DNA from 3 places in the Kluyvera chengduensis genome. Region 2 is predicted to be linked to each of the others. Evidence: predicted binding sites of a transcription regulator. Region 2 holds the regulator's gene; each other region holds the start of a gene.
What was found. Region 2 encodes sigma-54, which starts transcription at its own class of promoters, with help from an activator protein. Its sites were predicted from a motif close to GTTGGCACANNTTTCGCTNT; they were not measured.
Positions count from the first base shown of each region.

Region 1: the regulator sigma-54 is predicted to act here: its motif matches at 2,574-2,593, upstream of ACH1XZ_RS18170 (gamma-glutamyltransferase family protein).
Region 3: the regulator sigma-54 is predicted to act here: its motif matches at 2,302-2,321, upstream of glnA (glutamate--ammonia ligase).

Region 1 is NZ_JBIQOI010000008.1:61,360-69,293, forward strand. Features, by position in the region: gene uvrA (excinuclease ABC subunit UvrA) at 1-1,608, opposite strand, end outside; gene ssb1 (single-stranded DNA-binding protein SSB1) at 1,863-2,390, shown strand; gene ACH1XZ_RS18170 (gamma-glutamyltransferase family protein) at 2,631-4,238, shown strand; gene oxlT (oxalate/formate MFS antiporter) at 4,273-5,589, shown strand; gene ACH1XZ_RS18180 (GntR family transcriptional regulator) at 5,604-6,308, shown strand; gene ACH1XZ_RS18185 (MltF family protein) at 6,315-7,826, opposite strand.
Region 2 is NZ_JBIQOI010000004.1:238,073-246,006, reverse strand. Features, by position in the region: gene rapZ (RNase adapter RapZ) at 1-40, opposite strand, end outside; gene ptsN (PTS IIA-like nitrogen regulatory protein PtsN) at 74-562, opposite strand; gene hpf (ribosome hibernation promoting factor) at 618-905, opposite strand; gene rpoN (RNA polymerase factor sigma-54) at 928-2,361, opposite strand; gene lptB (LPS export ABC transporter ATP-binding protein) at 2,407-3,132, opposite strand; gene lptA (lipopolysaccharide ABC transporter substrate-binding protein LptA) at 3,139-3,693, opposite strand; gene lptC (LPS export ABC transporter periplasmic protein LptC) at 3,662-4,237, opposite strand; gene kdsC (3-deoxy-manno-octulosonate-8-phosphatase KdsC) at 4,234-4,800, opposite strand; gene kdsD (arabinose-5-phosphate isomerase KdsD) at 4,816-5,802, opposite strand; gene ACH1XZ_RS13740 (calcium/sodium antiporter) at 5,817-6,791, opposite strand; gene mlaF (phospholipid ABC transporter ATP-binding protein MlaF) at 6,980-7,792, shown strand; gene mlaE (lipid asymmetry maintenance ABC transporter permease subunit MlaE) at 7,800-7,934, shown strand, end outside.
Region 3 is NZ_JBIQOI010000012.1:91,964-99,897, forward strand. Features, by position in the region: gene yihX (glucose-1-phosphatase) at 1-70, opposite strand, end outside; gene typA (ribosome-dependent GTPase TypA) at 207-2,030, opposite strand; gene glnA (glutamate--ammonia ligase) at 2,410-3,819, shown strand; gene glnL (nitrogen regulation protein NR(II)) at 4,026-5,075, shown strand; gene glnG (nitrogen regulation protein NR(I)) at 5,085-6,497, shown strand; gene ACH1XZ_RS21410 (YshB family small membrane protein) at 6,609-6,716, shown strand; gene hemN (oxygen-independent coproporphyrinogen III oxidase) at 6,786-7,934, opposite strand, start outside.

The DNA of each region.
Region 1 (7,934 bases), on a different contig from region 2:
GTTACGCAGGTGAATCAGCGTGCCGAGCAGACGTTCGTTGTCGCGCTGGTGCAAGCCGATAGACGGTTCATCCAGCACATACATCACGCCAACCAGCCCCGCGCCAATCTGGCTTGCCAGACGGATACGCTGCGCCTCGCCGCCGGAGAGGGTCTCTGCGGAACGGGAGAGGGTCAGGTAGTTCAGACCGACGTTGACCAGGAACTTCAGACGGTCACCAATCTCTTTCAGCACTTTTTCCGCGATTTGCGCACGCTGGCCGGAGAGCTTCAGGTTATTGAAGAAGTCCATGGCGTGGCCGATGCTCATATCTGAGATAGTCGGCAGCGGCGTATTTTCGACGTAAACGTGACGCGCTTCGCGACGCAGACGGGTACCGTCGCAGCTGGCGCACGGACGGTTGCTGATGAACTTCGCCAGCTCCTCACGTACCGCGCTGGATTCCGTCTCTTTATAGCGGCGCTCCATGTTGTGCAGCACGCCTTCAAACGGATGGCGGCGCACGGACGTATCGCCACGGTCGTTGATGTATTTGAATTCAATCGACTCTTTGCCGGAGCCGTAGAGAATGGCTTTCTGCGCTACCGCGCCGAGGCTTTCCCACGGGGCTTCGACGTCGAACTCGTAATGTTCCGCCAGCGACTTCAGCATCTGGAAGTAATAGAAGTTACGACGATCCCAGCCGCGAATCGCGCCGCCGGCCAGCGACAGTTCTGGATTCTGAATCACGCGGTCAGGGTCGAAATACTGCTGTACGCCAAGGCCGTCGCAGGTTGGGCACGCGCCTGCCGGGTTGTTGAACGAGAACAGACGTGGCTCAAGCTCGCGCATGCTGTAGCCGCAAATCGGGCAGGCGAAGTTGGCGGAGAACAGCAGCTCTTCCGCTTTCGGGTCGTCCATATCGGCGACCACCGCCGTGCCGCCGGAGAGCTCCAGCGCGGTTTCAAACGATTCCGCCAGACGTTGCGTCAGGTCATCGCGCACTTTAAATCGGTCAATCACCACTTCGATGGTGTGTTTCTTTTGCAGCTCGAGCTTCGGTGGATCGGACAGGTCGCAGACTTCGCCGTCGATGCGCGCGCGGATATAGCCCTGGCTTGCCAGGTTCTCCAGCGTTTTGGTGTGCTCGCCCTTACGTTCTTTAATGATCGGGGCCAGCAGCATCAGGCGTTTGCCCTCCGGCTGCGACAGCACGTTATCGACCATCTGGCTGACGGTTTGCGCCGCCAGCGGCACGTCGTGATCCGGACAGCGCGGCTCGCCTACGCGAGCGTAAAGCAGACGCAGGTAGTCGTGGATTTCGGTAATGGTACCGACCGTCGAACGCGGGTTGTGTGACGTCGACTTCTGCTCGATAGAAATCGCAGGCGACAGCCCTTCAATATGATCGACATCCGGCTTTTCCATCAGCGACAGGAACTGGCGCGCATAGGCAGAAAGCGATTCTACATAGCGACGCTGCCCTTCGGCATAGAGGGTGTCAAAAGCCAGTGAGGATTTGCCAGACCCGGACAGCCCGGTGACGACAATCAGTTTGTCGCGAGGGATGACGAGGTTGATGTTTTTGAGATTATGGGTGCGGGCGCCCCGAACTTCGATCTTATCCATTCACCTTTCCCGGTAGAGGAGATACACGGATTGCCTGGTTTGTTAGAAGGACAAACGGCAGAAACGGCTAATTATGACACAACTTAACCTGAATGAATATACAGTATTGGAATGCCGATTGCGGATGCCGATGAAAATTGCAGCGGGATAAGATGTTTAGTGGAATACAGCTCGCGGCTATCAAAATACCGTCTGGAAATGATACACTGGCGCGTTTACACTTAACCAAGATTCATATTTCAGGAGAGACAAACATGGCCAGCAGAGGCGTAAACAAGGTGATTCTCGTCGGTAACCTGGGCCAGGACCCGGAAGTGCGCTACATGCCGAATGGTGGCGCAGTTGCCAACATTACGCTGGCGACTTCCGAATCCTGGCGCGACAAAGCGACCGGTGAAATGAAAGAGCAGACTGAATGGCACCGCGTTGTGTTGTTCGGTAAGCTGGCGGAAGTAGCAGGCGAATACCTGCGTAAAGGCTCTCAGGTTTATATCGAAGGCCAGCTGCGTACCCGCAAATGGACCGATCAGTCCGGCGCTGAAAAATACACCACCGAAGTCGTGGTTAACGTTGGCGGCACCATGCAGATGCTGGGTGGCCGTCAGGGCGGTGGCGCACCGGCAGGTGGCGGCCAGCAGCAGCAGGGCGGTTGGGGTCAGCCTCAGCAGCCACAGGGCGGCAACCAGTTCAGCGGCGGCGCGCAGTCTCGTCCGCAGCAGCAGTCCGCTCCGGCACCGTCTAACGAACCGCCGATGGACTTCGATGACGATATCCCGTTCTGATTTATCGCCGTCCCGACGGCCTTGATCAAAACGACAAAAAACCCTGCTCCGGCAGGGTTTTTGCTTTTTTAGTACGCACCATCAGACCACATCGGCACCGCTTCGGTGCGAACATTGCCCCGCGTTAATCTTCTCTTTTTCTGTTCCATTCACATAACCTCAAGATAATTAACAAAAATAACAGTTGGCACGCTTTGTGCCTACATCTGTGTATACACTCATGTAGGCAAGGTGCAGACGATGACTCAAATCCAATCAGCTAAATGTATGCAGGGCATGGCCGTTGCGCCGCACTCGCTGGCCGCGGAAAGCGCGGTGGCCGTTTTGCGCGATGGCGGTAATGCGGTTGAGGCGATGGTGGCGGCGGCGGCGACCATCGCGGTGGTTTACCCGCATATGAACGGCATCGGCGGCGATGGATTCTGGTTAATCTCAAAGCCGGGCGAAGCGCCGGTGGCGATCCAGGCCTGCGGCTTTGCGGCGGAAAAGGCGACTATCGATTTTTATCGTCAGGCAGGCTACGAGCAGGTTCCGGTGCGCGGCCCGCTGGCGGCCAATACCGTCGCCGGTACGGTGGGCGGCTGGGAGCGAGCGCTGGAATGGGCGGGTGAGCAGATGCCCAACGCGCCGCTGCCGTTAACGCGCCTGCTGGACGATGCCATCCACTATGCGCGTCATGGCGTACCGGTGAGCGCGGGGCTGCATCAACAAATCACCGCGCGTTTACCGCAGCTCGGCCAGCACCCAGGTTTTTGCGGCCTGTTTGCGCCAGAAGGACAGGCGCTCAGTCCAGACGATCTGCTGCTCCAGCCTGCGCTCGCCAACACTCTGGAGCGGTTGGCAACCCATGGATTGAGTGATTTTTACCACGGTGAAACGGCCCGATTGATCGCCAGCGAACTGGAGGCGGCCGGAAGCCTGCTGCGCTTTAGCGACCTTGATGCTTATCGCGCGGCGCGGGTGAAACCGCTGGCGCTGGAAACGGAGAACGGGACGGTATATAACCTGCCGCCGCCGTCGCAGGGCCTGGTCTCGCTGCTGATTACCGGCATTATCGAGCAGCAGCGTAAAAAGGGCGCGATTGCCGACGAAGCCGATTTTGTCCACCACTGCGTCGAAGCGACCAAGCTGGCGTTCACTTTGCGCGATCGCCATATCACCGACCCGGCCCATATGACCCTCGACCCACAGTCGCTGCTGACCGCAGACAGTATTGCTCAGCTCAGCGCGCAGATTGTGCCCGACCGGGCACAGGCCTGGGGCAAAGGGCGTGGGCCAGCGGACACCATCTGGATGGGCGTTATCGACGGTACCGGCACCGCCGTCAGCTTTATCCAGAGCATTTATCATGAGTTCGGCAGTGCGGTGATCCTCGCCGACAGCGGCATCATCTGGCAAAACCGCGGCAGCAGCTTTTCGCTTGACCCGAACGCCACCAACCCGTTACAGCCGGGCCGCCTACCGTTTCATACCCTCAACCCAGGGCTGGCGCGTCTGGCCAACGGCGACGCGCTGGTGTACGGCAGCATGGGCGGAGACGGCCAGCCGCAGACGCTGGCGGCGGTCTTTGACCGCATCCTCCATCAGAATATGACTCCGCAGGCGGCCGTGGCCGCTCCGCGCTGGCTGTTAGGGCGCACCTGGGGAGAAAGCAGCGACACGCTTAAGATTGAAAGCCGCCTTAGAGCGGCGACTACCGACACCCTCAAACAGTACGGCCATGACGTCGATATTTACCCCCCTTATGACGACCTCATGGGGCATGCCGGGGCAATTCTCCGGCACTGCAACGGCATGCTGGAAGGCGGCAGCGACCCTCGTAGCGACGGTGGCGTTGCCCGCTGGTAATCCAGCATTTTCCAAATGAAACATTCGCGGAATGATGAGGCGCGCTGCGCGCGCCCGCGTTCTGACGACATTTTTTCGTCTATTGGAGCGTAAAATGACCGTTCTCAGAGAACCTTTGGTAGCACCAAAATTTGGCAAATGGGCGCAGCTGGTGCTGGGTCTTATCTGTATGGCTTCCATCTCCAGCCCGCAGTACGTATGGACGCTGCTGACCAAACCGCTGACGGAAAAGCTGGGCGTCGGCCTGCCGGAGCTGCAGGTCACCTTTTCGCTGCTGATTATTCTGCAGACCTTCTTTTCTCCCTTCCAGGGACGGCTGGTTGAACGATTTGGCCCCCGGCTGTTGATTTCAATCGGCACGGTGATGGCCGGGTTAAGCTGGGTGCTCTCCGCGCATATCAATGGCCTGATGGCGCTATACCTGGTCTATGGCTGTATCGGCGGGTTGGGTACCGGGATTGTGTACATTGGCGTGGTTGGGCTGATGGTGAAGTGGTTCCCGCAAAACCGAGGCTTTGCCGCAGGGGCCGTGGCGGCGGGTTACGGTATGGGGGCGATTTTGACCACCTTCCCGATCTCGATTTCGCTGGGCAGCTATGGGCTGGAGCAGACCATGACCGTGTTCGGTATCGTCTTCGCTATCGTCGGGCTATTGGCCAGCCAGGGGCTGAGCCTGCCTCCCAACTCGACTGCACTGCCCGTCAGCCGGAAAATCGTGCAGGGGACGCGCCAGTTTACCTCTCGTGAAATGCTGCGCCAGCCTCTGTTCTGGCTGATGTTTGCCATGATGGCGATGATGTCGACCTCCGGGCTGATGGTGACCTCGCAAATGGCCATCTTCGCTGAAGATTTTGGCATCAGTAAGGCGGTGGTATTCGGCATGGCCGCGCTGCCGCTGGCACTGACCATCGACCGCTTTACCAACGGTTTGACCCGCCCGCTGTTTGGTTTTATTTCCGACCGCTATGGTCGTGAAAAAACCATGTTCATCGCCTTTGCTCTTGAAGGGGTCGCGATGACGCTGTGGCTGGCCTGCCGGGACGATCCGATGCTGTTTGTGTTGCTCTCTGGGGTGGTGTTCTTCGGCTGGGGCGAAATCTTCTCGCTGTTCCCTTCTACATTGACCGACACGTTTGGCAGCGAGAATGCGGCTTCAAACTACGGTTGGTTGTATATCTCGCAGGGGATTGGCTCCATTTTCGGCGGGCCGCTGGCTGCGTTACTGTACCAGCACACTCAAGGGTGGCATGTGGTCTTTGGCTGTGCGATTGCCCTTGATTTCATCACGGCGGGGCTGGCACTGTGGGTGCTGAAACCCTGGCGTGCGCGCTTTATTCGCCAGCACAGTTAATTGCGGAGCACTCTATGACGGTCACGACATCGGAACCCACGCCGCTTCTGGCGCATTCGGAGCGAGTATTTCAGCAACTGCGGCAGGAGATTTATCAGTTCATCCTGCTACCCGGCGATCGCTTTACGGAGGTGGAGATAGCCCGGCGGCTGGGATGTTCCCGCACACCGGTTCGCGAAGCGCTGCTGTTGCTGCAAAACGAGGGGCTGGTCAGACGCTGCCTGCGTAACGGCTGGGAAGTGTTCCCCATTGATTTCGATGTCTATGAAGACCTGTACGAGACGCGCGCGCTGATTGAAGCCAATTCGGTGCGCAGCCTATGCAGTTCGACGTCAGCAAAAGTGAACCGCCAGGTGCTCACCAGGCTGAAGGCTATCTGGCAGGTGGCGCCGGAAATCGCGCTGGCGTGTGATGATATCGCTTCGCTGGACGAGCAGTTTCACCTGGCGTTAACCGAGGCGGCGGGCAATCGGGAGTTGACGGCGATTCTGACCAATATCACCAACCGCATTCGCATTATGCGGCGGCTCGATTTTGAATATGAAACCCGGATAACCCAGACTTACAAAGAGCATGCGGAGCTGCTAGAAGCCATTGAACAGCGCGACGAAGCGCGGGCGGTGGCGCTGATCGTCGCGCATATTCAGGATGCCTACAAAGGCGCGAGCACGATCACTCTGCGACGCTTGCAGGATGTGCGGGTTAAGCAAATTCCGTAACCGACGCTATCCGTCGTTTTTATCGGAAGCGGGCAGAATCGGCGGTTTTCCCATCGCCGCCCGCTTCCTGTTCATTTCGTCGAGAATCAGCCGATAAGCGATGTAGTACTTGTAGATATTACCAACGTAGGTCACCGTCTCCGCACCTATCTTCTCGGCCGCCAGATTCTCCACGTTGCCAAACCAGACGTTCGGATCAAAACCGCGCTTTCGTGTCTCTACCCGCAAGCGTGCAATCCGCGCCGGACCGGCGTTATAAGAGGCAAATGAAAACAGCGCCTTATCCAACTGCGTCATCGGTTCATCGCCGTAGTAGCGGTCGATCATCCAGCGCATATACTTCACCCCGGCGTGAATATTGGGGTCGAGCAGTTTGATATCACCGACCTTCAGCTCCTTGCCGGTTTTCGGCATCACCTGCATCACGCCGATGGCCCCGACATGGCTGCGCACTGACTGATTCAACCGCGATTCCTGATAACCCTGCGCCGCCATTAGCAGCCAGTCGACGTCATAACGGTCGCCGTATTTTCTGAAAATTTCTACCATCTGCAAAAACTTACGCCGCTCTTTTTCCGCCGCCGCGTTCTTCACGTATTTCGCACTTTTCAGGTAGCGCAGCAGCAGAGTATTGCCCAACGTGCTGCCCTGACGGTTATCTTTCACAAAGCCGTTAAGCTCGGCGAGGAGCTTAGGATTATCTTTGCGCACCGCCCACGCGATGCTGCCGTTATCGCGCAGCACCACATCCTCATGCACCCGAATTTTTGGGAACACCTGCTTCCAGAAAACGGCCTTGTGATGGTCGACCACCGTCAGCGGGATAAGCCCGGCGTTGAGCATCTCCAGCAAATCTTCATCCTCCAGCGCCTCCGGGGCTGGTTTGATGATAACCGGCGGTTTAGCGGTTTTGACAAACTGTGCGTTGAGCGCGGTCAGGCTCTCGTAATAGCTCGACGATTTACGCACAAACACCGTTTTTCCGGAAAGAGCATCCAGGCTGTTGACCTGCGGCGACGCGGGGCCGGAAATCAGCAGTTCTTTGATATTGTTATAGAAAGGATCCGTAAAGGCGACCGCTTGCTGGCGCGAGGGGGTGATGGTCAGGTTGGCGGCGGCGATATCGCCTTTCCCCTCGTTGAGCGCGGTAAATAGCGTATCGCGGGTTACCGGGACAAAAATAATCCGCACCTTGAGGTGCTTCTGCTTAAGCTTCTTATCCTTCGCAAGCTGTGCGTTCAGGCTGTGCTCGAAGGCGGCGAAAATATCGTGCGTCGCGCCGCGTTGCTGGCCTTTGTCGATAAAAAAGAAGGTCTTACTGTAGGTGGTTAAAACGCGAATCACGCGGCGATCCAGCATACCGGGCAGATCGCCTTTCCACGGCTGCATGAGATTCTCGATGTTCACTTCCAACGCATCGTTTTGTTCATCCGGTTTGGGGTCGGCATAAACCGGGCTGGACAGCAGCAGGGCGCATAAACAGACGGTAATGAGACGATGAAAAGGGGTGGCGTTCATGGTGCGGCACTCCGCAGGGCGCATTCGTCAATTTTAGTCGAATAGCGCTAAAAAACCTGCTTCCGGTAGGGCTTTTTCATGGCGATAGAAGCCGCCATCTGGCTCGTG
Region 2 (7,934 bases):
TTCCGGAGCCTGAGCGGCCGCTGACGATCATCAGTACCATGTACCGTTTCTCCTCAGTACGACGTGATGTCCATTACGCATCATCGTGGGTTTCCGTATCGGTGATGATTTGATACAGCTCTTCGTCGCTCTGTGCGGCACGCAGACGACGGCAAATGGTTTTATCCGCCAGACGTTTTGCCACCAGAGAAAGCGTATGCAGGTGGGTTTTGGTCTGGTCTGCCGGCACCAGGAGCGCAAAGAGTAAATCGACAGGCTGATTGTCGATAGCATCAAAGGCGATCGGGGTTTCCAGCTGCACAAATACACCAACCGCGCGCAGCGTATCTTCTTCCAGCTTGCCGTGAGGAATAGCGATACCGTTACCAATACCGGTACTGCCCATCTTCTCGCGGGTCAAAATCGCCTCAAAGACCACCTGCGGAGGCAGGCTCAGCTGTTTTGCCGCCAGCTCGCTGATGATTTCCAGCGCGCGTTTTTTACTCTGACAGTGCACAGCACTGCGGGTACATTCCTGGTTAAGGACATTGCTCAGTTGAAGAGCCGAATCGTTATTTGTCATAATTTCACCTAAGCATCGCCCGGTATGCGGGCATATCGGGCGACTGCTCGGACAATCAATGTTGTTTTAGTTTATCTTTATGCTTGTTTAACTGTCTCGCCAGTTTATCAATCAAACTGTCGATGGCGGCGTACATATCCTGCCCTTCCGCGCTGGCATGAAGTTCGCCCCCGTTAACGTGCAATGTGGCGTCCGAGATGTGCGTCAATTTCTCCACCTTTAACACAATGTAGACCTGATTGATCCTCTCGAAATACTGTTCGAGCTTAGCGAATTTCGCATTCACAAATTCGCGCATCGCATCGGTAATTTCGACGTTGTGTCCAGTGATGTTGAGCTGCATAGTGTCTTCCTTATCAGTTGTGTCAGACCAGTTGTTTACGCTGGTTAGACGGCGGGATGGATAAAGACTCTCGGTACTTTGCAACGGTACGCCGTGCCACCATGATACCCTGTTCAGAGAGCATGGTGGTCAGTTTACTGTCGCTCAGTGGTTTTGCCGGGTTCTCAGCGGCAATTAATTTCTTAACCAGTGCGCGAATCGCCGTGGACGAGGCTTCGCCGCCGCCCTCGGTGCTGACGTGACTGGAAAAGAAATACTTAAGCTCGAAAATGCCTCGTGGGCTATGCAAATACTTTTGCGTGGTAACACGCGAAATCGTGGACTCGTGCATTTCGACGGTCTGGGCGATGTCCGCCAGCACCATCGGTTTCATATACTCTTCGCCGAGATCGAAAAAGGCCTGTTGTTGCTCTACGATGCAGCGGCTTACCCGCAGCAGCGTATCGTTGCGGCTCTCAAGACTCTTAATCAGCCACTTCGCATCCTGCAGGTTGCTGCGGATAAACTGACTGTCGGCGTCATTACGGGCGTTGTTACACATTGCCGCATAGTGCTGGTTGATTTGCAGGCGCGGGATGCTGTCGGCGTTCAATTCAACGGCCCAGCGGCCATTCACTTTGCGCACCAGCACGTCAGGGATCACGTATTCCGGCTCGCCGGTCTGGATCGATTGGCCCGGGCGCGGATCCAATGATTGGATCAGATCCACCGCCTCTTTCAACACGTCTTCTTTCAGACGAGTGACGCGCATCAGCGAGCGGAAGTCATGATTAGCGAGCAGATCGAGATGATCGCTGATAATCAGGCGGGCTTCGTCAATGCGTGGCGTAGTAGGAGAGAACTGAGAAAGCTGGATCAGCAGGCAATCGCGGAGATCTTTAGCGGCGACGCCGACCGGATCGAATCGCTGGATCCGCTTAAGCACGGCTTCCACTTCATCGAGACCAATCTCGTCATCGCCAATGCCTTCATGAATGTCTTCCACCGTGACGGTGAGATAGCCGGTATCGTCTACCGCGTCGACAATCGATGTCGCAATTGCCCGGTCGGTATCGGTAAACGGCGTGAGCTCAACTTGCCACATCAGATAATCTTGCAGTGACTGGGTGGTTTCACCCTGATACACCGGCAGTTCATCGTCCTGATAATCCGCCCCGGTTCCGGAAGGGGTACCGGCGGTGTAGATTTCATCCCAGCTGGCGTCGAGCGGCAGCTCTTCGGGCATATCGGGCTTTTCCAGCGCATCGACGCTGTCCAGCGTTTCGTTATCGACGGTTTCCTGGGTCTCTACTTCTTCGTGAAGATCGGTTTGCTCAAGCAGGGGGTTGCTCTCCAGCGCTTGCTGGAGTTCCTGCTGAAGTTCCAGCGTAGACAATTGCAACAGACGGATTGCCTGCTGCAGTTGTGGCGTCATGGCAAGCTGTTGGCTGAGCCTTAATTGCAAACCTTGCTTCATGTTCAGAACGAATATCTCCCGCTAACGTCGTAAACCACTACCCTATCAGAGTCTGAAGTCTTCCCCAAGATACACGCGTTTAACATGTTCGTCTTGTAGGATCTCCTGCGGGGTGCCGTGGGCAATCAGGTGCCCCTGGCTGACGATATAGGCTCGTTCACATACGGCCAGCGTTTCACGTACGTTGTGGTCGGTGATAAGCACGCCAAGGCCGCTGTCGCGAAGGTGTTCGATGATGCGTTTGATATCGATAACGGAGATCGGGTCAACGCCGGCAAACGGTTCATCCAGCAGGATAAATTTCGGGTTTGCCGCCAGCGCACGGGCGATTTCAACGCGGCGACGTTCACCGCCGGAAAGCGCCTGGCCCAGGCTGTCGCGCAGATGCTCGATGTGGAACTCTTCCATCAGCTCTTTGGCGCGGTCTTCGCGCTGCTCGTTGCTCAGATCGTCACGGATCTGCAGCACCGCCATCAGGTTGTCATAGACGCTCAGACGGCGGAAGATCGAGGCTTCCTGCGGCAGATAGCCAATGCCGCGACGCGCGCGGGCGTGCAGCGGCAGCAGGCTGATGTCTTCATCGTCGATGATGATGTTGCCGGCATCGCGCGGAACTATCCCTACTACCATGTAGAAGGTGGTGGTTTTACCCGCGCCGTTTGGCCCAAGCAGGCCCACAATCTCACCGGAGTTCACGGTCAGACTGACATCTTCCACGACGCGGCGGCCTTTGTAGGCTTTTGCCAGATTTTTTGCAGTTAATGTCGCCATAACGAATTAGTTACTCTTTTTCTGTGCCGGAGCCTGGTCTTTGGATTTGTCCTGTAGCTGCGACGGAACCAGAACGGTGGTCACGCGTCGGCCTTTATCACTAAACGCCTGCATTTTTTGCTCTTTGACCAGATAGGTGATCTTGTCGCCTTTGATATTGCTATCCAACTGCTCAAGGTAAGCGTTGCCGGTCAGCACCACGAAGTCGTTAGCCAGTTCGTAATGCATTTTCGAGGCGCGGCCTTTTACCGGCTTGCCGTTGTCCTGCATCTGGTAGAAGGTCGCGGGGTTACCGTAACCATCGATGACTTCTTTGCCTTTCTGGTCTGCCGGACGGGTCACGACAACCTTATCGGCGTTAATTTTGATACTGCCCTGGGTCACGACGACGTTACCGGTGAAGGTGACGATGTTGCCCTGCATATCCAGCGACTGCTGATCGGATTCAATATGAATCGGCTGATTGGTATCGCCGGTAAGCGCCATGGCCGGCAGGCTGGCGGCCAGCAAAGAACCGGCAAGTGCCAGCTTAAGGCTGAGTTTGTTTGTTCTGAATTTCATAAGAGGTTCTAACCTTTTCAATCAACTCGGCGTTCTTGCTGCGTAAATTGCCGCGCATTTTCAGGCCGCTGGAATTAAATGTTGTTCCGTATAACGTCACCAGATCGTCAGAGGAAACATCCTGAGTCGTCAGGTTCACCTGGGCATTATCCGTCGTAATCTTACGCAGTTGTGCGTCTTCTGTCAGCGCGTTGATTTCAACGTGCCCGTAGAGATAGAGCATGCGGTCGTTAGTCAGCTTGGCTTTATCGGCTTTAATCGACCAGGTTGGTACTTTATTCGCGTCAAAGGTGGTCAGGAATGGGTGGGTAAACCACGATATTGCCTGATCGGAAAAATACTCCACATGCTCGGCGGTTAACCGGTAGCTCAGTGCGCCTTCGGGACTGTACACCACGGTGTCGGTATGTTCGCTTTGATAGGTTGGATCGTTTGCGTTAATCACCACCTGGCTGCTGTCGTCGTTATCGGCAAGGTTCAGGCCGATCAGGACAAGCGCAACCAGCGATAGCACAATAATAACCCAACGTCTGGTTTTACTCATATCGATTGCCCTTTGGCTTCTTCCAGCTTCCCTTGCGCCATCAGCAGCAGGTCACAGACTTCACGAACGGCACCGCGGCCGCCTGCAATACGCGTCACATAATCGGCGCGAGGCAACAGCAGCGGGTGTGCATCCGCCACCGCAACGCTGAGGCCAATTTCCGCCATCACCGGCCAGTCAATCAGATCATCGCCGACGTAGGCGACCTCTTCTGGCTGAAGGTTCAGCGTAGCGAGTAGCTCACGATAGGCAATCAGTTTATCGGACTGCCCCTGGTAAAGATGGGTGATGCCAAGCGTCGCACAGCGGTCTTCTAACAGTTTAGCTTTTCGCCCGGTAATTATCGCTACTTCGATATCCGAAGTAAGCGCACAGCGAACGCCATAGCCGTCGCGGACGTTAAACGCTTTGAGTTCTTCACCGCTGTTGCCCATGTAAATCAGGCCGTCAGAAAGCACCCCGTCGACGTCGAGGATAAGCAGGCGGATTTTCTCCGCCTTCGCCATAAATTGTGGACTCACCGGGCCATAACAGGTGGCGACCGATGCGACAGCATTACTCATTCTTTATATCCTTGATTACACTACGCCTGCGCGCAGTAGGTCGTGCATATGTATCACACCTAGCAGATGGTCGCCATCGGCAACCAGCACGCAGGTGATATGACGGGATTGCATCAGGTTCAGCGCATCGACCGCCAGCATGCCGGGGCGAATACGAATGCCGCCCGGCGTCATGACGTCGGCAATGCCGAGGCTGCGCACATCGGCACCGGTATCAAAGATGCGTCGCAGGTCGCCGTCGGTGAAAATACCTTTGATCTGCATGTTGTCATCGCAGATGGCCGTCATACCCAGATTTTTTCGGGTAATTTCCAGCAGGGCATCGCGCAGTGAGGCATCAACGCTGACGTGCGGTATCTCATCGCCAGTATGCATAATATCGTTAACGCGTAGCAGAAGCTTGCGACCTAATGCGCCACCGGGGTGGGAGAGCGCAAAATCTTCGGCGGTAAAGCCGCGTGCTTTCAGCAACGCAACGGCCAGCGCATCTCCCATTACCAGCGCTGCGGTGGTGCTTGACGTTGGGGCGAGCCCTAACGGGCAGGCTTCACGCGGGACTTTGACGCATAAATGAATATCCGCCGCGCGGCCCATGCTGCTGTCTGGTCGGCTGGTCATACAGATAAGCGGGACGCGCAGACGTTTTAAAACCGGGATCAGCGCCAGAATTTCATTAGACTCGCCGGAGTTGGACAGGGCAATCACCACATCCTGGGGCGTTACCATGCCTAAATCGCCGTGCGCTGCCTCACCAGGGTGAACAAAAAACGCAGAAGTACCGGTGCTGGCGAAGGTGGCTGCCATCTTGCGGCCAATATGCCCGGATTTGCCCATTCCCATGACGACAACTTTGCCAGTGCAGTAGAAGATCTTCTCGCAGGCTTCGCTAAAGTCCTGATTAATGTATTGATCAAGCTGTTCCAGCCCTTCCCGTTCAATCGCCAGAACGTCTCTCCCTGCCTGCTGGAAGTCGAAATCTGACGGCAAATCTATTTGCGACATAGTGTTATCCCAGTTCAATCGATGAAAAGCGGCGTGCCCCAGTAAAGCAGCGCCAGCCATACCACAAACCCGCTGATTAACAGTAAACCGGCGACGCGGCCTACCTGGCGTCGACGCCAGCAAAGCAGAGCGAAGACCACGCTGACCAGCATCATTACGCCATAGTCGCGGGTAAACGCGAGGGGGTTAAACGTCCCCGGTGCGATGAGGGCGGGGATCCCCAGTACGATAGCTATATTAAAGAAGTTTGAGCCGATAATGTTGCCGACGGCAATATCGTTTTCACCTTTGCGCACGCCAGCGATAGCGGTTGCCAACTCCGGCAGACTGGTGCCCAACGCGATAACCGTCAGGCCGATGGTCAGTTCGCTCATGGCGAAGTAGTTCGCCAGCACGGTAGCGTTATCGATGACCATTCTGGTTGCCATCGGCATGATAATCAGCGCGACGCCAAGCCATAAACAGGCGACGGGCAGAGAACCGTCGCGGGGCAGTTCGGATAACTGCTCCTGGGTAAATTTGTCGTTACCCTGACGTTCGGCGAGGCGGGCTATTTTAATGATAAACAACAGCCACAATCCGGCCAGAATAAATAAAAAAACACCGTCAAACCAGGACAGTTCTCCATCATACAGGACATACCCGGCGACCAGGCTTACTACCAACATTAACGGTAATTCGCGGCGCAGAATATCAGAATGCACGGTAAATGGGTGGAACAGGGCGGTGAGCCCAAGAATCAGCAGAATGTTGACGATATTAGAGCCGACGGCGGTACCGATGGCCAGATCGACCTGCCCGTGCAGCGAGGCGGCAGCAGAGACGATGATTTCCGGCAGTGAGGTTCCGATGCTGACAACGGTTATACCTATAATCAGGGGAGGGACACCTAAAGCACGGCACAGAATGGAGGCGGAATACACGAGGCGGTCGGCGCTGTAGACCACCAGAAGTAAACCAATAATTAACAGAGCCGTGGCTAAGAGCATCAAAAGTCCTTTATTCGGGTATAATCGTCGGTCCGCACGTCTGGACGTAACGAATTCCTAATTTTGACTTTATGCGCAGGAAAAGTAAAACAAATGCCAGATTTCGTTAACCAGAGCGGTTAGGATTCTGTAAGAATGCGGGGGCAAGCAGGAGTTTGCCCTACTTAAGGACCTGGAAAGGTAAGCCTATGAGCCAAAATACCGAGAATCTGGTCGAGGTGCGAGATGTCACGTTTTCCCGTGGCAATCGGGTCATCTTCGACAATATCTCGCTGTCGGTACCGCGCGGCAAAATTACCGCGATTATGGGGCCGTCGGGGATTGGCAAGACCACGCTGTTACGCCTGATTGGCGGGCAGATCCCCCCGGATAGCGGAGAGATCCTCTTTGACGGTGAGAACGTACCGAAAATGTCACGCTCTCGCCTGTATACCGTACGCAAACGTATGAGCATGCTGTTTCAGTCCGGCGCGCTGTTCACCGACATGAACGTGTTTGATAACGTGGCGTATCCCATTCGTGAGCATACCCGCTTACCGGCGCCGCTGCTGAAAAGCACGGTAATGATGAAGCTAGAGGCCGTTGGCCTGCGCGGTGCAGCAACGCTGATGCCATCGGAACTCTCTGGCGGTATGGCCCGCCGCGCTGCGCTGGCGCGTGCAATTGCGCTGGAGCCCGACCTCATCATGTTCGACGAACCTTTCGTCGGCCAGGACCCGATTACCATGGGGGTGCTGGTGAAGCTGATTTCTGAACTCAACAGTGCGCTGGGTGTCACCTGTATTGTGGTTTCTCACGATGTGCCGGAAGTACTGAGCATTGCGGATTACGCTTATATCGTGGCGGACCAGAAAATTGTCGCGCACGGCAGCGCCTCATCATTGCAGGAAAACAGCGATCCTCGAGTGCGTCAGTTCCTCGACGGTATTGCCGACGGCCCGGTGCCGTTCCGTTATCCTGCGGGCGACTATCGCCGCGATCTCATCGGCACAGGGAGTTAATCGACTTATGCTGTTAAATGCACTGGCAGCGCTTGGACATCGCGGGATCAAGACCGTCGCGACGTTTGGGCGTGCTGGGTTAATGTTATTCAATGCCGTTGTCGGCAAGCCGGAGTTCCGCAAACACGCGCCGTTGCTGGTG
Region 3 (7,934 bases), on a different contig from region 2:
TCCACGTTCCCAGAACACGGTTGAAATCAATGTCGACAATCACATTACCTAAATCAAAGATATAGAGCATTTTTGCCTCCGTTCACGCCGTGGAAATTTCACTCTAGCGGGAAAGGCGAACTTTGACCATGAACAAACGCTCTCTATTTCAAAAAGAAAAACCCCGCCATATAGGCGGGGTTTCAGGTCACTACAAAAGAGAGAAATTAATCTTCTTTTGGACCGCGCATAGCGCGTTTACGGTCGTTTTCAGTCAGGTGACGTTTACGGATACGGATAGAGGTTGGGGTAACTTCTACCAGTTCGTCGTCATCGATGAACTCCAGAGCTTGTTCCAGAGTCATTTTCTGAGCTGGGACCAGCGTGGTGGCTTCATCAGTACCGGAAGCACGCATGTTGGTCAGTTTCTTACCGGTCAGGCAGTTTACAGTCAGGTCGTTAGAACGGCTGTGAATACCGATGATCTGGCCTTCGTAAACTTCTGCGCCGTGGCCCAGGAACAGCTTACCGCGGTCCTGCAGGCTGAACAGTGCGAACGCAACTGCTTTACCCTGACCGTTGGAGATCAGTACGCCGTTCTGACGCTGACCCACTTCACCTGGACGAACGTCGTCGTAGTGGCTGAAGGTGGAGTACAGCAGACCGGTACCAGAGGTCATGGTCATGAATTCTGAACGGAAGCCGATCAGACCACGGCTTGGGATCACGTAGTCGAGACGTACGCGGCCTTTTCCGTCTGGATTCATGTTTTTCAGGTCGCCTTTACGCTCACCCAGTGCCTGCATGACAGAACCCTGGTGCTGCTCTTCGACGTCCAGCGTTACGTTTTCGAATGGCTCTTGTTTACGGCCATCGATTTCGCGGAAGATGACTTTCGGACGGGAAACCGCCATTTCGAAACCTTCACGACGCATGTTTTCAATCAGAACGGACAGGTGCAGTTCACCACGGCCAGAAACGCGGAATGCGTCTGCATCCGGAGTTTCTTCAACGCGCAATGCCACGTTGTGTACCAGTTCTTTCTTCAGACGGTCCAGAATCTGGCGAGAAGTAACGTACTTACCTTCTTTACCACAGAATGGAGAGGTGTTGACGTTGAAGAACATGGTTACCGTCGGTTCATCAACGGACAGCGCTGGCAGCGCTTCGACGTTCTGCGGGTCGCAGATGGTGTCGGAGATGTTCAGCTCGCCCAGACCGGTGATCGCGATGATGTCGCCAGCTTCAGCCAGGTCGCTATCGATACGCTCCAGACCCAGGTGAGTCAGCACTTTACCGACTTTACCGTTACGGGTTTTGCCTTCGCTATCGATGATAGTGATCTGCTGGTTTGGCTTCACTTTACCGCGTTTGATACGGCCGATACCGATAACACCAACGTAGTTGTTGTAGTCCAGCTGGGAGATTTGCATCTGCAGCGGGCCATCCAGGTCTACGTCTGGAGCCGGTACACGATCAACGATGGTCTGATACAGCGGGGTCATGTCTTCCGCCATATTTTCGTGATCCAGACCTGCGATACCGTTCAGCGCGGAAGCGTAAACGATAGGGAAGTCCAGCTGTTCGTCGGTCGCGTCGAGGTTAACGAACAGGTCAAATACCTGGTCAACAACCCAATCAGGACGTGCGCCTGGACGGTCAACTTTGTTGATAACAACAATTGGCTTCAGACCATGAGCAAATGCTTTTTTGGTCACGAAGCGCGTCTGCGGCATCGGGCCATCCATTGCATCAACTACCAGCAGCACAGAGTCAACCATGGACATGACGCGCTCAACTTCACCACCGAAGTCGGCGTGCCCTGGGGTATCAACGATGTTGATACGGTAATCATTCCATTTGATTGCGGTGTTTTTCGCGAGGATGGTAATCCCACGCTCTTTCTCCAAATCGTTGGAGTCCATCACACGTTCTTGAGTTTCAGCACGTGCATCAAACGTACCGGATTGCTGCAGCAGCTTATCAACCAGGGTAGTTTTACCATGGTCAACGTGCGCGATGATGGCGATGTTACGCAAATTTTCGATCACAACTTTGCCTCGGGCATTAGAAATAGCGCGTTATTGTACACGGATTAATCGCACTACAAAACAGGATCACAGAGATCCTCCGCAAACAAGTATTGCAGAGTTTCTTTGTGATCGCTTTCACGGAGCATAAAAAGGGCACCTGGTCACAACTTGCACCAATATGGTGCTCATCGTTTCAGGATAAGCACTATAATGGTGCAAAGACGCTATCGTGGTGCAGCCCTTTTGCACTATGGTGCGCATGATAACGCCTTTTGGGGGTGATTTAAAAGTTGGCACAGATTTCGCTTTGTATATTTCAAGGCAACAACGCCACTTTAAGCAGTGATTGAAGACCTCGTTACCACGACGACAATGATAAATCCGGGAGATGTTAAGTATGTCCGCTGAACACGTTTTGACGATGCTGAATGAGCACGAAGTGAAGTTTGTCGATCTGCGCTTCACCGATACCAAAGGTAAAGAACAGCACGTCACTATTCCTGCGCACCAGGTAAATGCCGAATTCTTCGAAGAAGGCAAAATGTTTGACGGCTCCTCTATCGGTGGCTGGAAAGGCATTAACGAATCCGACATGGTTCTGATGCCAGACGCATCTACCGCTCTCATCGACCCGTTCTTTGAAGAGTCTACCCTGATTATCCGTTGTGACATCCTGGAACCAGGCACCCTGCAGGGCTACGACCGTGACCCGCGCTCCATCGCTAAACGCGCTGAAGAGTACCTGCGCGCTACCGGCATCGCAGACACCGTTCTGTTCGGGCCAGAGCCAGAATTCTTCCTGTTTGATGACATTCGCTTCGGCGCATCCATCTCCGGTTCTCACGTAGCTATCGATGACATCGAAGGCGCATGGAACTCCTCCACCAAATATGAAGGTGGTAACAAAGGTCACCGTCCAGGCGTTAAAGGCGGTTACTTCCCGGTTCCTCCGGTTGATTCTTCACAGGACATCCGTTCTACCATGTGTCTGATCATGGAAGAGATGGGCCTGGTTGTTGAAGCGCATCACCACGAAGTTGCGACTGCTGGCCAGAACGAAATCGCCACCCGCTTCAACACCATGACCAAGAAAGCGGACGAAATTCAGATTTACAAATATGTTGTGCACAACGTCGCTCACCGCTTCGGTAAAACCGCGACCTTTATGCCAAAACCAATGTTTGGCGATAACGGTTCCGGCATGCACTGCCACATGTCCCTGTCCAAGAACGGCGTAAACCTGTTCTCCGGCGACAAATATGCTGGCCTGTCCGAGCAAGCGCTGCACTACATCGGCGGTGTTATCAAACACGCTAAAGCTATCAACGCCCTGGCTAACCCGACCACCAACTCCTACAAGCGTCTGGTCCCAGGTTATGAAGCACCGGTAATGCTGGCTTACTCTGCCCGTAACCGTTCTGCATCCATCCGTATCCCGGTTGTTGCTTCTCCGAAAGCGCGTCGTATCGAAGTGCGCTTCCCGGACCCAGCGGCTAACCCATACCTGTGCTTCGCAGCACTGCTGATGGCTGGCCTGGACGGCATCAAGAACAAAATCCACCCTGGCGAAGCCATGGACAAAAACCTGTACGACCTGCCGCCAGAAGAAGCGAAAGAGATCCCACAGGTTGCTGGCTCTCTGGAAGAAGCGCTGCAGGCTCTCGATGCAGACCGCGAGTTCCTGACCGCAGGTGGCGTGTTCACTGATGAAGCTATCGACGCTTACATCACGCTGCGTACCGAAGAAAACGACCGCGTACGTATGACTCCGCACCCGGTTGAGTTCGAACTGTACTACAGCGTCTAATCGTATTTTGAGTTGTACTTTCCAGCTGTAGCCGCGCCATTGCCTTCAGGTTCTGGCGCTCTCCCTGGAATTAAGTTGCCGTGGAAACTTTCAGCCCATCTCAGGATGGGCTTTTTTCTCCACCAACAACCTGATATCTCGCGCTTTTTACCCGTAAAAAGCTATACTGCACTAAAACAGTGCAAGCCTTTTCAGGAGACTGCTAAATGGCAACAGGCGCACTGCCCGATGCTGGGCAGATCCTTAATTCGTTAATCAACAGCATTTTACTGGTCGATGATGACCTGGCCGTTCACTATGCGAACCCTGCCGCACAGCAACTGCTGGCACAGAGCGCGCGCAAACTCTTTGGTACGCCCTTACCCGAGCTTCTGAGCTATTTCTCGCTGAACATTGGCTTGATGCAGGAGAGCCTGCAAACGGGCCAGGGATTTACCGATAACGAAGTGACGCTAGTGATTGACGGGCGCTCGCATATTCTTTCGCTGACCGCACAGCGTTTGCCAGACGGTTTTATCCTGCTGGAAATGGCGCCGATGGATAACCAACGCCGCCTCAGCCAGGAGCAGCTCCAGCACGCTCAGCAAATCGCGGCGCGCGATCTGGTACGAGGGCTCGCCCACGAGATTAAAAACCCGCTGGGTGGCTTACGCGGCGCTGCACAGCTACTGAGCAAAGCGTTGCCTGACCCGGCGTTGACCGAGTACACCAACGTCATCATTGAACAGGCCGACCGCCTGCGTAATCTGGTCGACCGCCTGCTTGGCCCACAGCATCCCGGTACGCATATTACCGAGAGCATTCATAAAGTGGCGGAACGTGTCGTCAAACTGGTCTCAATGGAGCTGCCAGAGAACGTCACGCTGGTGCGTGATTACGACCCAAGTTTGCCGGAACTCCCGCACGATCCTGACCAGATTGAACAAGTTCTTCTGAATATCGTGCGTAACGCATTGCAGGCGCTTGGCCCGGAAGGGGGCGAAATTGTCCTGCGCACCCGTACCGCATTCCAGTTAACGCTGCACGGCGTACGCTACCGGCTGGCCGCCAGAATTGATGTCGAAGATAACGGCCCCGGTATTCCACCGCATTTGCAGGATACGCTGTTTTACCCGATGGTCAGCGGCCGCGAAGGCGGCACCGGGCTGGGTCTGTCGATAGCGCGCAGCCTTATCGATCAGCACTCCGGCAAAATTGAATTTACCAGTTGGCCAGGCCATACCGAGTTCTCGGTTTTCCTGCCAATCAAAAAATAAGGTGTGTTTATGCAACGAGGGATAGTCTGGGTCGTTGATGACGATAGCTCCATCCGTTGGGTGCTTGAACGCGCACTCACCGGCGCGGGGTTAACCTGCACCACGTTTGAAGGCGGGAAAGAGGTGCTGGATGCGCTGGCCACCAAAACGCCTGACGTACTGATGTCCGACATCCGTATGCCCGGTATGGACGGTCTGGCGCTGTTAACGCAAATCAAGCAGCGCCATCCGATGCTTCCGGTCATCATAATGACGGCGCACTCCGATCTCGATGCCGCCGTTAGCGCCTATCAGCAAGGTGCATTCGATTACCTGCCAAAACCGTTCGATATCGATGAAGCGGTGGCACTGGTAGAGCGGGCAATTAGCCATTACCAGGAACAGCAGCAGCCACGCAACGTGCAGGTCAATGACCCGACCACCGATATCATCGGTGAAGCGCCCGCCATGCAGGATGTCTTCCGCATTATCGGCCGCCTCTCCCGCTCGTCTATCAGCGTGCTGATTAACGGTGAGTCCGGCACCGGTAAAGAGCTGGTCGCCCATGCGCTGCATCGCCATAGCCCGCGCGTTAAAGCGCCATTTATCGCGCTCAACATGGCGGCAATCCCGAAAGACCTGATTGAGTCCGAGCTGTTTGGCCATGAGAAAGGGGCCTTTACCGGCGCGAATACCGTTCGTCAGGGCCGATTTGAGCAGGCCGATGGCGGCACGCTGTTCCTCGACGAAATTGGCGATATGCCGATGGATGTCCAGACCCGTCTGCTGCGCGTACTGGCCGACGGCCAGTTCTACCGCGTGGGCGGCTATGCTCCGGTGAAGGTCGACGTGCGCATCATCGCGGCGACCCACCAGAACCTCGAACAGCGCGTTCAGGAAGGCAAATTCCGCGAAGACTTATTCCACCGCCTGAACGTCATTCGTGTCCATCTGCCGCCGCTGCGCGAGCGTCGGGAAGATATCCCGCGCCTGGCGCACCATTTTTTACAGGTTGCCGCGCGCGAACTGGGCGTGGAAGCTAAGCTGCTGCACCCGGAAACCGAAGCAGCGTTAACGCGTCTGGCCTGGCCGGGCAACGTGCGCCAATTGGAAAACACCTGCCGCTGGCTGACGGTGATGGCCGCAGGACAAGAAGTGCTGATACAGGATCTGCCGAGTGAGCTGTTTGAAGCCAGCATGCCAGACAGCACCACGGCAACGTCGCTGCCGGATAGCTGGGCAACGCTGCTAGCGCAGTGGGCCGACCGCGCGCTGCGTTCCGGTCATCAGAACCTGCTTTCTGAAGCACAGCCGGAGATGGAGCGTACGCTGCTGACCACCGCGCTGCGCTATACGCAGGGGCACAAACAGGAAGCGGCTCGCCTGCTGGGCTGGGGTCGCAATACCCTGACGCGTAAGCTGAAAGAACTGGGAATGGAGTAAGGCCAGCGTGAAGTGTAAATATTGCTCGATTCGCGCAAGTTGCTGCAATTTTATACTTTACTGTTTCGATGAGTTAAGTATTATTCAGCCCGCAAATTCGAGGGGACGATAATGTTTGAATCATTGATCAATTTGGCTTCAAGCGGCGCCGCCGGTCATTCACCACAGACGGCCGTTGCTGCCGTGCTGTGTGCTGCGCTGGTTGGGCTGTTTAGCTAAGCCGGATGGCGCTTGCGCTTATTCGGCCTGTAGGCCCGGTAAGCGTAGCGCCACCGGGCAATATTAACGCTAAATCACCCGCGAGAACTGCTGCATCCGCGCCTTCTGCCGCAGATAGGCATCAAAGCACATGCAGATATTACGAATTAACAGGCGACCTTTCGCCGTCACCTTAATCCCTTTCTCATCGACATCCACCAGCCCATCCTGCGCTAACGGTGCCAGAAGTTTCAGGTCTTCAGCAAAATAGTCGCTGAATTTCAGCGCCCACTGCTTTTCGATCGCCGCGAAATCGAGGCTGAAGTTACAGATAAGCGCTTTGATCACATCGCGACGAATACAGTCATCGCGGGTTAACGCGATACCGCGCCACAGCGCGTTACCCTGCTCGGCAACCTGCTGGTAATAGAGCTTCAGCTCTTTTTGGTTCTGCGCGTAGCAGTCGCCAATCATGCTGATCGCGGATACGCCCATACCCAGCAGGTCGGTATCGCCCTGCGTGGTGTAGCCCTGGAAGTTGCGATGCAGCACGCCTTCGCGCTGGGCTACGGCGAGTTCGTTATCCGGGCGGGCAAAGTGATCCATACCGATAAATTGGTAACCTGCTTGCGTCAGCGAACCGATAGTTTCCTGCAAAATATCCAGCTTCTGCTGCGCCGACGGAAGGTCGGCATCTTTGATTTTGCGCTGCGCGGCAAACAGTGTCGGCAGGTGCGCGTAGTTAAATACGCTCAGGCGATCTGGGTTCAGCTCAGCCACGCGCTGCAGCGTAAAGGCAAAGCTCTCCGGCGTTTGCTTTGGTAGGCCGTAGATAAGGTCGATATTGGTCGAGGTGAAACCAATTTCGCGAGCGTGGTTGAGCAACGCGAAGATAAAATATTCATCCTGCTCACGGTTCACCAGCCGCTGCACTTCTTTGTTGAAGTCCTGTACGCCCATACTCAGGCGATTAAAGCCCTCGGCGCGCAGGTGGTCGATAACGTCCAGCTCAATTTCACGCGGGTCGACTTCAATGGAGATTTCCGCATCGGCATCAAAGTGAAAATGCTCGCGCAGCAGCGTCATCAGGCGGCTGATTTGCGCCTTGTTCAGATAGGTTGGCGTACCGCCGCCCCAGTGGAGCTGGCTGACGTGGCGGCCGGTAAACAGCGGCGCGCGCTGGCGAATTTCCTGCTCCAGCACGTCAAGGTATTGGTCAGCCTTATGCTGCTGACGCGT